Regions from separate parts of the Microbulbifer elongatus genome, predicted to be linked through region 1. Evidence: predicted binding sites of a transcription regulator. Region 1 holds the regulator's gene; the other holds the start of a gene.
What was found. Region 1 encodes PhoB, which activates phosphate uptake and scavenging genes when phosphate is short. Its sites were predicted from a motif close to TGTCATAAANNTGTAACA; they were not measured.
Positions count from the first base shown of each region.

Region 1 (4,546 bases):
ATGCCATCGCCCAGGAATACGACACCGTTCAGGGTGGTGTGGAGATCCAGCTGGATCCGCAGCTGACCGCGGGTGTGGGATATACCGGCGAGGTGTTCACTTTGCTGGCGGATGCCGATCTGAATGCGGTGGAGCTGTTCGACGGCGCCGGTGAAGTGCAGGTAGTGCGTCTGGGCGCGGAAGCGGATCTGTTTGACTGGGCCCAGCTGCGCGTGGGTTACCGCCACGATATCAAGGGCACCTACGATGGCGCACTGACTGCCGGTATCGGCTTTAGCCCGTTTGACGTGGTGCACTTCCACCTGTCGGCAATCAAATCCTCTGAAGACACACTGGGGATGGCACTGCAGTTTGGTCTCGAACTGTAGAGTCCGAGTACCGGGCAGGTTGAAACAGAAAAGGGGCCCGAGGGCCCCTTTTCTGTTTCTTAACTTCAGCTCGCTTCAGAACTGGTCTGGGTCAGTTTCTGGGTCGGGAAATTCAGGGTGAAGGTACTGCCGCGCCCGGGCACACTGGTCACCGTCATATTGGCGCTGTGGCGCAGTAACACGTGTTTGACGATGGCGAGGCCCAGGCCGGTGCCGCCACTTTCCCGGGAGCGGCCGGCATCCACCCGGTAAAAGCGTTCGGTCAGGCGGGGAATATGCATGGGATCGATACCGATACCCGCATCTTTTACGGAGAAATGCCCGCCGTTGCCATCGGTATGCCAGCGCATCTCGATCGGGCCGCCGTCCGGACTGTACTTCACCGCGTTGAACGCTAGGTTGGCAAAGGCGCTGTGCAGTTCACCGGCATCACCGGTAATCGTACAGTCTTCTTCACAGGCCACGGAAATTTCATGGCGCTCACCACTCAGTGAACGCGCCTCCCCGGCCACCCGTTCCATCAGCTCCCGCACGGAAACCCGATCTCGTCCGCTGTCGCGCTCGGATGTCTCCAGCCGCGCCAGCAGCAACAGGTCGTTGACCAGGCTGGTCATGCGCACCGTCTGGTCACTCATCTGCCCCAAAGGCCGCTCCCAATTCCGCGGCGCCTGGCCGCTGGCCTGCAGTGTCTCCAGATAGCCGGCGATCACCGTCAGTGGCGTGCGCAGCTCGTGGGATACGTTGGCGACAAAATCCCGACGCATCTGCTCCAGATTATGCAGCCGGGTAATATCCCGCACGATCACCAGCGCTTCATCCTGACCGAAGCGCGTCACCTCCATCTGCAGAATGCGCGTATCATCTCCCGGCGCCGGCAGGGTAATCGGTTGCGGGTTGGTCTCCTTACCGCCGCCCATGCGCTCATACATATGCTCCACAAAGCGCGGATCACGTACGAAATTGACCAGCGGCTGACCCGCGTCGTCCCCCTGCAGGCGCAGCATCTGCCCCGCCGCCGGGTTCCACCAGGCCAGGTTGCCCTCATCCTCCAGCGCCACGATACCCTCGCGCAGTGCACTGGTACTGTCCTGCACCCGCCGCAGCATTGCGTGCAGCTTCTGCTTTTCTCGGCGGTGGCGGCGCTGCATGCGGTAGAAATCGTCGGTGATATCTCCCCACACGCCAAAATTGGTTGGCGCCGGGCCACGACGGCCGTTGGCGAGCCAGCGGTCAAATTGATTCTGCTGCCACAGCAGCCAGAAAACATAGGCGGCCAGACCGGCGCACAGTGCCAGCCACCAGTGGCCGCTGGCAAAACCAAGAATGGTGGTGCCCAGGGCGATAATGATAAAGCGGGATAACTCGCCAATACTGCGATCGAGCATGATGGTTCGGCCATCTATTTGGGGTAGGTAAACCTGATATTTGAAAAACTACCGAGGTTCAAAGCGAAGGTCGAGTGCCGGGTAAGGGTTTTTGAAAGCGTCGGCGACATGGACGTCGCCGACGCAGCGTACAGGGACGTATTTACAGCGGTTTCAAAAACCCTTACCCGGTGCTCGACCGCCACAGGACCCGCTACGGAGCCCTCTACAATTCTTGGGTGTAGGTTACACCCTTTCAGCGGTCTGTACAGAAAAGCGGTAGCCGGTGCCGCGCACGGTCTGGATGTAGCGCTCGTGGCCATCCACAGTAAGGGCCTTGCGCAGGCGGCGAATGTGAACATCCACGGTGCGCTCTTCCACATACACGTTGCCACCCCACACGTGGTCCAGCAACTGGGTACGGGTATAAGCGCGCTCCTGATGGCTCAGGAAAAACGTCAGCAGGCGGAACTCCGTTGGCCCCATATCAACCGGATTGCCATTGATGGTCACCCGGTGGCTGATCGGATCCAGCACCAGGCCACCCGCCGTCAGCGGCTCCTCCGGCGTGCTCGGGCCCGCGCGGCGCAACACCGCCTTCAGGCGTGCAACCAGTTCGCGGGGTGAAAACGGCTTGGTAATGTAATCGTCCGCACCGGTCTCGAGACCCTTGATCTTGTGGTCTTCCTCACCCTTGGCGGTGAGCATAATGATAGGCAGGGAAGAGGTCAGTTCATCCCGCTTCAGGCGGCGGGCCAGCTCCACACCGGAAACATCCGGCAGCATCCAGTCCAGCAGAATCAGATCCGGTTTCTCATCGATTACCAGCGCGTGGGCCGCCTGAGCGTTTTCCGCCTCGAGACAACGATAATCCGCCATCTCCAGTGCCACCCGTAACATATCCCGCACCGGGGCTTCGTCGTCGACTATGAGGATCGTTTTGCTGTGCATCGGCCTGCCATACCCTAACTGAAGTGTTTGTCACTTAACTGACTATTCTAGAGTGGCCATTTAACGTCACTTTGGTGACAAAAATATGACAGCCGTACGGGAAGCCTGGCCTGCACGGCGCTCCGTGCGCCTAGTTCCACAGATAATGAGAAAAAATACCCAGGAAAATCGCCATTCCGACCCAGTTGTTGTTCAGGAAGGCCCTGAAGCAGGCTTCTCGTTGCCGTTCGCGAATCAGCCACTGCTGGTAGCAAAACAGCCCGGCAGCGACCGCAACACCGCCGTAATACAGAGGGCCCATATCCGCGCGCCCTCCGAGCATCAACAGAGCGAGGATCACCATGCCCTGCAGGCAGCCGGTCATCACCCGGTCCATGTCTCCGAACAGAATGGCGGTGGATTTCACCCCGATCTTCAGGTCGTCATCCCGGTCCACCATGGCGTAGAAGGTATCGTAGGCCACGGTCCACAGAAGGTTCGCGGTAAACAGTACCCAGGCCACCGCCGGCACTTGATTGGTGACTGCGGCAAAGGCCATGGGAATACCCATGCTGAACGCTGACCCCAGTACCACCTGTGGCAGGTGGGTATAGCGCTTGGCGAAGGGGTAACAGAAGGCGAGCGCCAGTGCGGGTAGCGATAACAGAACGGTGAGTCTGTTGGTGGTGAGGACCAGCAGGAACGCCAGCAGCATCAGGCTGGCGAACAGAATAATCGCACCTCTGGGGGTGGCGGCGCCGGTGGCCAAGGGGCGCTGGTTGGTGCGCTTTACATGGCCGTCGATATTGCGGTCGGCAAAGTCGTTGATGGCGCAGCCGGCGGCGCGGGTCAGAATCACACCGAGAGTAAACACCACAAACAGGTGCAGCCCGGGCCAGCCTTCAGCGGCGATCCACAGGGCGGCCCAGGTGGGCCAGAGCAGCAGCAGGGAACCAATGGGCCTGTCGAGCCGTGCCAGTTGCCAGTAGGGCTGCACACTGGGCCAGTGCTGCGCGAATCGCTGTTGAAGCTGTTGGCGAATGGCTTGCATGGTGTTTCCCGTATTCTTTCCTTGCGGATTCAGGTGAGTGGCGGTTTGTGGGGATTGAACCCGCTGAGGAAGGTCTCTGCAACCAGCAGGGGTTTGTCGTGCAGCCAGAAGGTGGAGCGGCGGCCCCAGGCGCGGGTGTCGCTCTGGTTCAGCTCGGCCAGCTGGCACTGGGGGTTGCGTTTGAGCTGGTTGAGGACGATGGGGCCACGGCGGATGTCCGGCTGGCTGAACAGGAGTTCGCCGAGGGGACGGTTGTCGAGGCTGCGCAGGTAGCGGGATTTGCCGGCGAGGGTGCGCTCGGGGAGGACGCTGCGGGCGTAGACCCAGGGTTGTTCGCTATTGCCGTAGAGGAGGACTTCGCGGATGAGGGCGCGGGTGCGTTCCTTGAGGTTGAGGGCGCGGCGCTCTTCGAGGTTCGGGGTGTGCCAGCCCTGGTGGAGTATTTGTACGCTAAACTCGCCGTGGCTCAGATGTTTGAGGGCGGCGGTGAGGGATCCGGGGTGCTGCAGCCAGGGCAGGAGGTGATCCGGCGGGGTGTGGCCGTGCAGGCTTTCGAGGGGTTGTGGGTGCCAGTCGCCGATGGCCTCAAAGGGGGAGTGGTACAACGCAGACTCCGCGCGGGGTTATGCTGGTTTGAATTAACCGCATTGTACCTGAGGCAGGCACGAGGGGAACTCGCTTTGCCCGTTCGGGGTGGGGTAGATATAGTGGCGCATTCGCTCGCTCGAATTTATTCAGTGGCGGCGGCGCTAGCGGTAGACCTTTGTGAGACCCGCCGTAAACCCATCCGTGGGGGCTCTTCCGCGAGGTCCCTCTCGCGGAAGGTCTCACAA
Region 1 covers NZ_CP088953.1:836,597-841,142, forward strand. Annotated here, with positions in the region: gene traF (conjugal transfer protein TraF) at 1-368, shown strand, start outside; gene phoR (phosphate regulon sensor histidine kinase PhoR) at 434-1,753, opposite strand; gene phoB (phosphate regulon transcriptional regulator PhoB) at 1,979-2,683, opposite strand; gene ubiA (4-hydroxybenzoate octaprenyltransferase) at 2,814-3,713, opposite strand; gene LRR79_RS03435 (chorismate--pyruvate lyase family protein) at 3,743-4,318, opposite strand.

Region 2 (4,546 bases), 640 kb from region 1:
TCTCCTGGTTGATCATGCGCAAAACCTATCGCAACCCGGATGTAGCACCAGTGTTGAACGCGCTGGTCCACTATGGCCTGGGGGAGGGCCAGGCCATAGTGACAGAGATGGGCTATATCCCCTTTCCGGAAAGCGGTCGCAGTAGGCTGCTTGAGTATTTCGACTCCCGCGGAGCCAGCGGGCCACTGCCCACTCCGGAGTAAGCCCCGATCACCTGGGTGGCTACCCGCTAGCTACCAACGCTGCCGCCATCGTCGCGGCGAATCGCCAGAACCGATGGTCGCGGCGGCAGTTGCGGGTCGTTGTCCGGCCAGCGGTGCAGGGGCGTGTCGAAGGTGGAATTATCTGCGTCGGCCGGGTGTTGCACCGCCACAAACAGCGTCTTGCCATCCGGGGTAAATTCCGGACCGCAGATCTCCCCGCCTTGTGGGCACCCAAAAAAGTGCTTGGGTGCTGCACGTCGCTCACCTTCGGTGGCCATGGCCCAGAGGCCATCGTGAAAACCGAAGTCCTCGCAGCCGTCCGTTGCTATCCACATATTTCCCAGCCCATCGAATGCCACGTTGTCCGGGTTGGCGAACCAGCCGTGGGTGGAGATATTGGCCGGTTGCTGCTGGCCATAGGCCCCGCGCTCCGCTGGATCTTCCGCATTGGGGTTGCCGCCCAGCAGGAAGGTATTCCAGTGAAAGGTGTCATTTGCGTGGTCGCGCAGTCCGTTGCGCCCCGGGGGCACGATTTCCAGAACGTGTCCGGCGGTATTGCGCGCCCGTGGGTTGGCCGGGTTTTCATCGCCCGCCTGACGCTTCTTGTTTTTGGTGAGCATCACGTAGGTGCAGTCATTCACCGGATTGGTTTCCACATCTTCCGGACGGTCCATGGGGGTGGCGCCAAGCAGTGTTGCCGCGCGGCGGCAGTCGATCAGTACATCCGCCTGGTTGCGGAAGCCGTTTTCCGGGGTCAACGGTCCCTGACCGAAAACCAGGGGCAGCCAGGTGCCGGCCCCTCCCTCGCGGAACTGACCGGCGTACAGGGTGCCGGCGGTCAACAGCTGTCGATTGTGATCGTTTTCGCCGGGACGATATACGTCACTGGAGACAAATCGGTACACAAACTGGTGCTCGTCGTCGTCACCACCGTAGGCGACAACCGGTTCGCCCGGCTTGCTCACCACGGTGAAGCCTTCGTGTTCGAAGCGGCCGAGACCGGTGAGTTTGCGGGGCTTGGACTCGGGATCGTAGGGATCGTATTCCACCATCCAGCCAAACCGGTTGGGCTCGTTCGGTTCCACGGTGATATCGAAGCGACGGTCGTAGTCGCCCCAATTGCGGTTACCTTCTTCAATGCCGAAGGCGTGGTGATTGCGCGCCTCTACTTCGTCGGCCACGTTATCCGGATCCCCCTGAAATGCACCGCCAAATCCTTCTTCGGCAATCAATACGGTTCCCCAGGGCGTTTTGCCGCCGGCACAATTGCCCACCGTGCCAAATACCTGAGTGCCGCTTGAGTCCTCGCTGGTCTGCAGGCGCTTGTCGCCCGCGGCGGCACCGACGATTTCCATTGCCGTGGTCAGTGTTATCCGACGGTTGTAGGGGCTGCCCAACACCGGCTGCCATCCGTCACTGGTCTGCTCGATCTCAACCACGCTGTGTCCACACGCCTGCTGCTCGACGGCGATATGCGCGTCACTGGTACCGCGCACCGAACTGGCCTCGGTATAGCCTGCAAACATCAGGTGCGGTTGCGTGTATTCGTGATTCACACACAGCAGCCCGCGAGCGCTATTCTGGCTCTGGCAGTGGCGGTCGCCCTCGCCGGGCCCGGCGTCGGGGTCCAGGGGCATAAAGGCAATAAAATCGTTGTTGTAGCCAAACCGTCGGGCCTGTTCTTTGGCGTCGAGCTTTTCCGGAACGAAGCTCCCGGCAAACGCGTCCAGTGGATCCCCCCAGCGCAGCAGTAGATCGGCGCTGTATCCTTCCGGTAGGTGGTGGCGGAAGTCCAGCGCGTGGGGGATTTCCGCAAAGCCGAGGTTCTCCGCACCCTGGTCGCTGCTCTTTGCGCCACAGCCGGGCAGTAACGAGGCGCCAGTGGTTGCGGCCGTGGCGGCGCCCAAGGCTTTGAACAGAGTGCGCCGTGTGAGGCTTACCGGCGCTTCAGTGGCTTCAGCTTCGTCGTTCCTGCGTGTCATAAATTATTCACCATTTTGTTCATTCCCCGGGGCAGCCGGCTGTGTTCGGTCTGCAGCGTCCGTTGTGCCTGTGCTTTCGGGTACTGGTTCACGATTTCGAAGGCAAGGTTACAGGCGCTATATGACAAATTTAAAAAAACGGTAACGCAAATTTCACATGCCAAGTCTAGCCTGCGCGCACAAATCAACAGGCCGGACCTGGTTGTTTACGCCATGACACCGGTCGACCCACTGCTTCTTATCTGACAACACTAATTCCTGAATGGGGATGGGGAACTATGACCAAGTCTGTATTTAATCTGAAGATGGTGGCGCCTCTTGCCGCCGCCATCATCAGTGTCAACGCCACCGCCCAGAGCGCGGCCAGCGAATCTGTCGCCATGAGTGCCAGCAGCGGCGTTGAGGAAATCGTGGTGACTGGTACCAACGTTTACCGCGATCGCACCGACGACATCAACCCGACACTGTCTTTCGATCTGGACTTCTTCCAGCGCTTCGAGCCGCTCACCGTGGGTGAAATGCTCAAGCGCACTCCGGGTGTCGCCTTCACCTCTGACGTGCTCGAATACGACGCGGTGCAGCTGCGCGGTATGAACGCCGAATACACGGAAGTGCTGATCAATGGCCGCCCGATTCCGGGCCAGGGCGCGGACCGCACTTTCTTTGTAGACCGTATCCCTTCCGAGCTGGTTGAGCGTATCGAAATTATCCGCTCTCCTTCCGCAGACATGACCTCTCAGGGCGTTGCCGGTTCTCTGAACGTAATCCTGAAAGATGGCGCTAAGCTCGAGGGTATCACCACTCGTCTGGGCAGCACCTACTATGCCGACTCTGAAGACTTCCGCACCATCGGTTCTGCGGCCATCGCCCACGCCGGTGAGGACTACGATTTCTGGCTGGGTGCCAATATCCAGGAGCGCTATAACCCCAAGCGCAAGACCGAAGCCTACTTGGATGACGAAGTTCTGGAAGGCTATGCCTTTGAAGAGGACACCCGCGACGGCAACGATAACTCTCTGAACGGTTCTCTCGGTTTCCAGCTGGATGAAACCTCCGAGGTGCGCTTCAACGCCTACTACGTATTTACTGACCGTACCGAAAACGAACTGGTGAGAGAGTTCGAAGGTGACGTGATCAGCCGCACCGAGGGCGATCTGGTGGCCATCGCCACTCAGGAGGAGCAGATCGATCAGACCAGCTGGGGTATCGACGGTGTTTACGTCACCGCCCTGGGGTCCGGCGAGCTGGAGCTTTCCGCCGCCCTATCTCAGTTCAAGGAAGACACCGTCAACTTCGAAACCGAAGAAGAGTTTGACGATGGTGTGTCCGAAGGTGTGGAAGAAGGCGACGAAGTTCTGTTTATCGAAGACAAGAACTACTCTCTGGAAGGCAGCTATACCGTGGCACTGGGTGCAACCGAGCTGAAAACCGGCCTGTCTTACGGTGCCAGTGAGCGCGCGGGCCTGCAGGCCGGCTTTTTCGACGTGGATGCGGACATTGAAGAAACCCGTGTCGCGCCATACGCCAAACTGACCTTCGCGATGGCGGAAAACCTCAGTCTCGAAGGCGGTCTGCGCTACGACATCTACGAGCGTGAAGTGTCCAATGAAGACGGCAGCGCAACCAGCGACAGCAATGAACTGCTGCCATCCATGAGTCTGCGTTGGGATATGGACGACGACAACCGCGTAACAGCCTCTGTTGCGCGCACTCTGCGTCGCCCGGAATTCGATCTGGTGTCTCCGTTCGAAGAAGACGAGACACCGGACGATGAAGATGTCACTGTGGGCAACCCGGATCTGGCATCCGAGCTGGCCTGGGGCTTCGACCTCGGCTTTGAACACCGCCTGCCTGGCCGTGGTATTGTGGGTGTGAACTTCTTCTACCGTGATATCGACGACGTCATTGAGCTGACCGATACCGGCGTTGAAACCGAAGCCGGTGGCGCACTGTTTACCCCGATGAACGTGGGCAACGGCACTTCCCGCGGTGTCGAGTTTGATATCTCCATGCCGCTGGCATTTGTTGGACTGGAAAACACCGGTTTCTACGCCAACTACGCCTACCTCGATTCCGAGATCAAAGACCCGTTCACTGGTGAAATGCGCACCTTCCGCAACCAGCCGGATTCCGTGTACAACATCAGCCTGACCCAGGACCTGCCGGGCTTTGGTGGCGCAGGTATCTCCTACCAGAAGCGCAGCGAATCCCTCGAGACCGAATTCGAGGAATACGTTATCACTGAATACGATGGCAACCTGGAATTGTTCGTCGAATGGAACGTTTCTGAGCAATCGGTTCTGCGCTTCAGCGGCACCAACCTGCTGGATCAGGAAAAGGTGGAGTACATCCGCGACTACG
Region 2 covers NZ_CP088953.1:1,477,167-1,481,712, forward strand. Annotated here, with positions in the region: gene pstS (phosphate ABC transporter substrate-binding protein PstS) at 1-203, shown strand, start outside; gene LRR79_RS05935 (PhoX family protein) at 230-2,185, opposite strand; gene LRR79_RS05940 (TonB-dependent receptor plug domain-containing protein) at 2,464-4,546, shown strand, end outside.
Region 2: a site for PhoB is predicted at 2,306-2,323, ahead of LRR79_RS05935 (PhoX family protein). Genes of this name have one in related genera too.